One region of the Kitasatospora sp. NPDC004669 genome, then DNA from elsewhere that is predicted to be linked to it. Evidence: riboswitches for the same ligand, from Rfam matches in the RefSeq annotation. Region 1 holds a riboswitch; each other region holds the start of a gene.
The links. Region 1 has a riboswitch for magnesium ahead of ABZW30_RS26425 (CBS domain-containing protein). Riboswitches for the same ligand answer to the same signal wherever they lie in the genome.
Positions count from the first base shown of each region.

Region 2: it holds a riboswitch for magnesium, as region 1 does, so the genes downstream of both, ABZW30_RS02830 (NRAMP family divalent metal transporter) here and ABZW30_RS26425 (CBS domain-containing protein) in region 1, are expected to answer to the same signal.
Region 3: it holds a riboswitch for magnesium, as region 1 does, so the genes downstream of both, ABZW30_RS19545 (NRAMP family divalent metal transporter) here and ABZW30_RS26425 (CBS domain-containing protein) in region 1, are expected to answer to the same signal.

Region 1 covers NZ_JBEXKB010000035.1:12,470-14,728, reverse strand. The annotation lists gene ABZW30_RS26430 (hypothetical protein) at 175-342, shown strand; M-box (ykoK) riboswitch at 598-776, shown strand; gene ABZW30_RS26425 (CBS domain-containing protein) at 1,085-2,259, shown strand, end outside.
Region 2 covers NZ_JBEXKB010000002.1:216,369-218,627, reverse strand. The annotation lists gene ABZW30_RS02835 (ABC transporter ATP-binding protein) at 1-468, opposite strand, end outside; M-box (ykoK) riboswitch at 635-811, shown strand; gene ABZW30_RS02830 (NRAMP family divalent metal transporter) at 1,202-2,259, shown strand, end outside.
Region 3 covers NZ_JBEXKB010000021.1:72,936-75,194, reverse strand. The annotation lists gene ABZW30_RS19550 (DUF3533 domain-containing protein) at 1-246, opposite strand, end outside; M-box (ykoK) riboswitch at 431-607, shown strand; gene ABZW30_RS19545 (NRAMP family divalent metal transporter) at 947-2,259, shown strand, end outside.

The DNA.
Region 1 (2,259 bases):
GAGCCGGGCGCCCGCCCGCACCCACCGGGCCGGAACGGCCTCGGACGGTTTTCATGCGCGCCGGGAAAACGCCCCGAAAGGTCGGCGCCGGCGAGACCCGAAGGGTAAATACCGGTGGGGGTATATTGGGGCATGTCAGTCCATTCACCGGGGGGCCAAGGAAGGGAGCACGCCATGTGCCGTCGAGTCGCCTGCCGCACCTGCGGAAAATCGACCTACGCCGGGTGCGGGATGCACGTCGAACAGGTGCTGGCCGGGGTGCCCGAGTCCCAGCGGTGCGCCTGCTCACCGAAGGAGCGGGCGTCCGGCGGCTGGCTCGGCCGGCTGTTCGGCCGCCGCTGACCTTCGGGGACGGACTCCCGACCGGGATCGACACCCGGTTCGTCGTCCGGTGCGGCCGCACGCCGCACCGGACGGACGCGGCGTCACCAGGGGTCGGCCACAGGACAGTTCGGCCCCGCGGCCGTCGGCCGGAGCACCGCTGCGCGCGCCCGGCCGTGCGCCCCGGCGGCTCCCCCGCAGGTCAGGCCGGGGTCAAGCTCGGGTCAAGGATTACGCCGCGAGCACCGCGAGGTCCTATCCTGGGGCCGATTTGAACAGACACCTCGTTCGGTGAGGCGTCTTCACGGACACAGGCCACTGATCCCACCCGTCGAGAGACGCTCCGGATCAGGACAGGTCTCCCCGGCTCAAGGGGTGACCCCAAGTGGCTTCCCGTCGGGATCGACCAGGGACACGCCGTGGAGTGCCAAAGCTCTGACGAGTGGGGGTGCACGGGCGGTGACGTCGGTCTCCCCCTGCCGTGCCGCCGCGACCACGATGCGCGGCCGAGACCGGGAGGAGGCGTGATGGACGGAAGTCCTGGCCATAGTCAGCCGTTCCCGATGTCGTCCTCGCCGTCCTTCCGCCGCCCGAGGCGCTCCCTCCTTCCCTGACCGATCCGGTCCGGCCGCTCCGCCCTCCCGTCCGTCCTGACGCGGGAGGCCCCGGCGCATGCCTGGAACCGGCGCCGCGGTCGGGTCGGCGGTGACGTGCCGCCGGGCGGCCCGCTGCCCCGTCCTGTCGGGGCGAGGGGGTCCCCACCATGGCTGCCACCACCCTGCTCACGTCCGCCACGGCCCGGCTGCGCGACCGCACCGTCGCCGCCGAGCGCCGTACCGCCGTCTCCCGGACCGTCCGTTCGTCGCTGGTCTCCGTCGCCGGGCTGGTCGGCGGCCCGGCCACCAACCAGGCCGGCGAGGAGGTGGGCCGCGTCGTCGACGTGGTCGCGCGCCTCTACGGGGCGGAGCCGTACCCGCCGGTCACCGGACTGATCATCCGAATAGGCCGCCGCCGCACCTTCATCGCCGCCGACGCCGTCGAGCGGATCCAGACCGGGCAGGTCCGGCTGCGCACCGCCCGCGTGGACCTTCGCGAGTTCAACCGCCGGCCCGGGGAGGTGCTGCTGGCCCGCGACGTGCTGGACCACCAGCTCGTCGACGTCGACGGCGTCCAGGTCACCCGCGCCGCCGACCTCTACCTGGCCCCGCTCGCCGCCCGGACCGTCCTGGTCGGGGTCGACGTCTCGCTGCCCACCCTGCTGCGCCGGCTCGGCCCGCGCCGCTGGCAGATCCGCCCCACCCCGGAACGCGTCCTGGACTGGCAGTCCGTCGCCCCGTTCGGCGAGCAGGCCACCCACGGGCCCGCCGAGGTGCGGCTGCGCGCCTCCCGCTCCGCGCTGCACCGGCTGCGCCCGGCCGACCTCGCCGACATCCTGGAGGACCTCGGCCGGCACGAGCGCCAGCAGCTGCTGGGCTGGCTGGAGCCGGAGCACGCCGCGGACGCGCTGGAGGAGATGGAACCCGCCGAGCTGGAGAACCTGCTGCGCGAGGTACCCCCGGAGCACGCCGCCCGGCTCGTCGACGAGATGGAACCGGACGAGGCCGCCGACGCCCTGCGCGACCTCGCCCCGGGCGAGCGCGAGACCCTGCTGGCCCGGATGCCCGAGCCCGAGGCCGCCGAGCTGCGCTCCCTGCTCACCCATCGCGAGGGCACCGCCGGCGGCGCGATGACCACCCTGCTGGTCACCGCCGGCTCCGCGCACACCGTCGCCCAGGTGCGGGCCGAACTCGCCGCGCAGGCCGAGCACCGCACCGACATCGACGCGGTCACCGTGCTGGACGACGACGGCCGGCTGATCGCCGACATCCCGCTGTTCGACCTGGCCGTGGCCGAGGACAGCACGGTGATCGGCGATCTCGTCTCCTGGCTGGACCAGTT
Region 2 (2,259 bases), on a different contig from region 1:
GCCGCCGGACATGTCGTCGGGGAAGCGGTCGGCGAGTTCCCCGATGCCCAGTTCCTCCAGCGCGGCCAGCGCCTCCCGGCGGGCGGTGCGGCCCGGGGCGCCGTCGAGTTCGCGCGGCAGGGCGATGTTCTCGGCGGCGGTGAGTGCCGGGATCAGGTTGTAGTCCTGGAAGACGTAGCCGACGGAGCGCCGCCGCAGGTCGGCGAGCCTGCCCCGGCTGAGGCCGCCGAGTGCGACGCCCTCGACCAGCACCTCGCCCTCGCTGGGCAGGTCCAGCCCGCCGGCCAGGGTCAGCAGGGTCGACTTCCCGGAGCCGGACGGCCCCATCACGGCGACGAACTCGCCGGCGTGCACGGTCAGGTCGATTCCGCGCAGGGCGTGCACCTGAGCGGCGCCGCGTCCGTGCACGCGGGAGACCCCGGCCAGTCTCAGGACGGGCTCGGACCAGGTCGGATCTGTGTGGGACACACTTCCCCCTCGTGAGCTGTTCAGCTGCATATGTCGGTGAACTATATATGCCGAGCGCGAGAGGATGGAGCGGTCGGGTTTGGTCAAAGTTCTACAAAGGTGTCGAAGATCGGCCGAAAAGGTGAGAGGGGCCGGCCGGGCGGGTCTATGCTTGGGGAGGTTTGAAAAGGCACCTCGTTCGGTGAGGCGTCTTCACGGACACAGGCCACTGACCCGACGACGTCGAGAGACGCCCAGGTTCAGGACAGGTCTTCCCGACTTAAGGGTTGACCCCAAGTGGCTTCCGGCCGGACAGGCTGGACACGCCGTGGAGTGCCAAAGCTCTGACGAGTTGGGGTGTACCGGTCCATCTCGACCGGTGTGCTCCTTGCCGTGTCGTGATGCGGCGCACAGGCGGTGCGCCCCCGGCCGGGAGGAGGCGAGAGACATGGACTGCCCTAGTCCGGGCCACAGTTGCCCCTACCCCCGCATGCTCTCGAACACCTCCGGCACGCGGTAACAACCTTCCCTGCGCGTTCACCCGGCGCTTCGTTCGGTGCTCGGTCGTGCCTCCGCGGCACTCGACCACGCCTCGACCCAAGTAGCCTGACGCATCGTCATGTCCGTACGGCCGCCGCCGCTCAGCGCCGCCGTGCGGAGACGACGGCGTGCGCCCGCAGGGAGGATCGCTGCTGCGTGCCCCCTGACGCCCCCTCAAGGTAGGGGGCAGGGAGGCCCCGCCATGACCAACGTGATGCTGGACCCGAAGGTTTCCACGGTCCCCGCCGCTTCCGCCGCCACCCGCTCCGCCGTCCTGGACGACGCCCACGTGGGCGACATCAAGGGCGCGCTCGGCACCATCCGGCTCGACGACACCACCCCCCGCAGCGGGCTCTCCGCCCGGCTCAAGACCCTGCTGGCGATCATCGGCCCCGGCCTGATCGTGATGGTCGGCGACAACGACGCGGGCGCCTTCTCCACCTACGGCCAGGCCGGGCAGAACTACGGCACCCAGCTGCTGTGGACGCTGCTGATGCTGGTCCCGGTGCTGTACGTCAACCAGGAGATGGTGCTGCGCCTGGGCGCCGTCACCGGGGTCGGCCACGCCCGCCTCATCCTGGAGCGGTTCGGCAAGTTCTGGGGCGCGTTCAGCGTCATCGACCTGTTCCTGCTGAACGCGCTGACCCTGGTCACCGAGTTCATCGGCGTCACGCTGGCCGCCGGGTACCTGGGGTTGCCGAAGGCGGCCTCGGTGGTCCTGGCGGCGGCGATCATCATCGCCTCGGCCTTCACCGGCTCCTTCCAGCGCTTCGAGCGTGTCGCCGTCACCCTGTGCGCCGGCTCGTTGCTGCTGGTGCCGATCTACTTCATGGTCCACCCCAAGACCTCGCAGATGGCCCACGACTTCGTGACGCCCACCCTGCCCGGCGGCTCCGGCCAGCTCGCGGCCGTCATGATGGTCATCATCTCGATCGTCGGCACCACCGTCGCCCCCTGGCAGCTGTTCTTCCAGCAGTCGTACGTCATCGACAAGCGGATCACCCCGCGTTTCATGAAGTACGAGAAGGTCGACCTGTGGATCGGGATCGTCGTGGTCATCGTCGGCGCGGCCGCGCTGATCGGCCTCACGGCGGCGGCCTTCGCGGGCACCGACGGCTTCGGCCAGTTCTCCGACGCGGCCGCCCTGGCCAGGGGCATCGAGGACAAGGCCGGCCACCTGGCGGGCGTGCTGTTCGCCATCGCGCTGCTGGACGCCTCGATCATCGGCGCCTTCGCGGTCTCCCTCTCCACCGCCTACGCGATCGGCGACGT
Region 3 (2,259 bases), on a different contig from region 1:
GGCCAGCTCGGTGCCGAGGTTCACCGCCCGTCCCGGTGGCGGCGGGCCCTGATCGCCGTTCACCAGGGCGATCGGCAGCCGGTGCAGATTGCCGGTCGGGTTGATGATGCCGCCCATGTAGAGCAGTGAGAGCAGCACGGCCACCAGGCCGCACAGGATGCTCGGGAAGAGCCACAGTTTCGGGCGCCGGGCGAGTGCCAGCGCCCTCGCCTGCCGGGGAGCCCCCTGGGAGCCTGCGGTCGCCATGCCACCCCTCGGGTAATGGGCACGACCTGCTGCCGCTGCCGGGTACGGCGGGAAATCGTTCCGTGGCGGCGGGGTGGTCAAACCCGCGTCACCTGGACGGGTGGCACACCTCCGGAAAGGTAAAGATTCTACCAAGTGCGCAAGTATCGGGCTCCGGGCGTTCTATGCTTCTGGAGGTTTGAAGAAGGCACCTCGTTCGGTGAGGCTTCTTCACGGACACAGGCCACTGATCCGACGACGTCGAGAGACGCCCAGGGTTAGGACAGATCCTCCCGACCTAAGGGTTGATCCGAAGTGGCTTCCGGCCGGACAGGCTGGACACGCCGTGGAGTGCCAAAGCTCTGACGAGTTGGGGTGAACCGGCGGTCGCTTCGCGCGCCGGCGAACTCCTTGCCGCGTCGATGACACGCACCACGGGGTGCGTCGACCGGGAGGAGGCGAGAGACGTGGATTGCAGTAGTCCGGGCCACAGTAGCCCCTGCCCCCGCCTGCCCTCGCACACCTCCGGCACGCGGTAACAATCTTCCCTGCGCGCAGATCTGACGGCGCATCCGCATCAGCACGGACCACGCACGCGGCCTCGCCGCGCCCGAACGGGCGCGCACCACCGCGCGCCGATGCGCCGTGCCCGCACGCAGGGAGAATTGCTGCTGCGCGCCCCCAACCACCCCACCTGCCAGGGGTTCACGGGAGGAACGTCATGACCACCAACGCCACGCTCGACTCCAAGGTTCCGCCGCCGCGTTCAGCGGTGCTGGACGACGCCCACGTCGGCGACATCAAGGGTGCCCTCGGCACCATCAAGCTCGATGACGACGCGCCACGCCAGGGCCTGTCAGCGAGACTCAAGACCCTGCTCGCGATCGTCGGCCCCGGCCTGATCGTGATGGTCGGCGACAACGACGCCGGCGCCTTCTCCACCTACAGCCAGGCCGGGCAGAACTACGGCACCCAGCTGCTGTGGACCCTGCTGATGCTGATCCCCGTGCTGTACGTCAACCAGGAGATGGTGCTGCGGCTCGGCGCCGTCACCGGCGTGGGCCACGCCCGCCTCATCCTGGAGCGCTTCGGCAAGTTCTGGGGCGCGTTCAGCGTCATCGACCTGTTCCTGCTGAACGCCCTGACCCTGGTGACCGAGTTCATCGGCGTCACCCTCGCCGCCGACTACCTGGGCCTGCCCAAGGTCGCCTCCGTGGTGCTGGCGGCGGCGATCATCATCGCCTCGGCCTTCACCGGCTCCTTCCAGCGCTTCGAGCGCGTGGCGATCACGCTGTGCGTGGGCTCGCTGCTGCTGGTGCCGGTGTACTTCCTGATCCACCCGAAGACCTCGCAGATGGCCCACGACTTCGTGGTGCCGTCCATGCCGGGCGGCTCGGGCGAGCTGGCCGCCGTGATGCTGGTGATCGTCTCCATCGTCGGCACCACCGTGGCCCCGTGGCAGCTGTTCTTCCAGCAGTCGTACGTCATCGACAAGCGCATCACCCCGCGCTTCATGAAGTACGAGAAGGCCGACCTGGTCATCGGCATCGCGGTCGTGATCATCGGCGCCGCCGCCATGATGGGCCTGACCGCCGCCGCGTTCGCCGGCACCGACGGCTTCGGCCAGTTCTCCGACGCGGGCGCCGTCGCCAGGGGCATCGAGGACAAGGCCGGCCACCTGGCGGGTGTGCTGTTCGCCATCGCGCTGCTGGACGCCTCGATCATCGGCGCCTTCGCGGTCTCGCTGTCCACCGCCTACGCGATCGGCGACGTGTGCGGCATCAAGCACTCGCTGCACCGGGGCGTCAAGGGCGCCAAGGGCTTCTACGGGATCTACGCCGGCCTGGTCGTGGTCGCCGCCGCGATCACGCTGCTGTCCACCGAGTACACCCAGGGCCTGATGACGCAGTTCGTCCAGGTGCTGGCCGGGGTGCTGCTGCCCTCCGCCACCGTCTTCCTGCTGCTGCTGTGCAACGACAAGGCCGTGCTCGGCCCGTGGGTCAACGGCCCGAAGACCAACGCCTTCACCTCGGC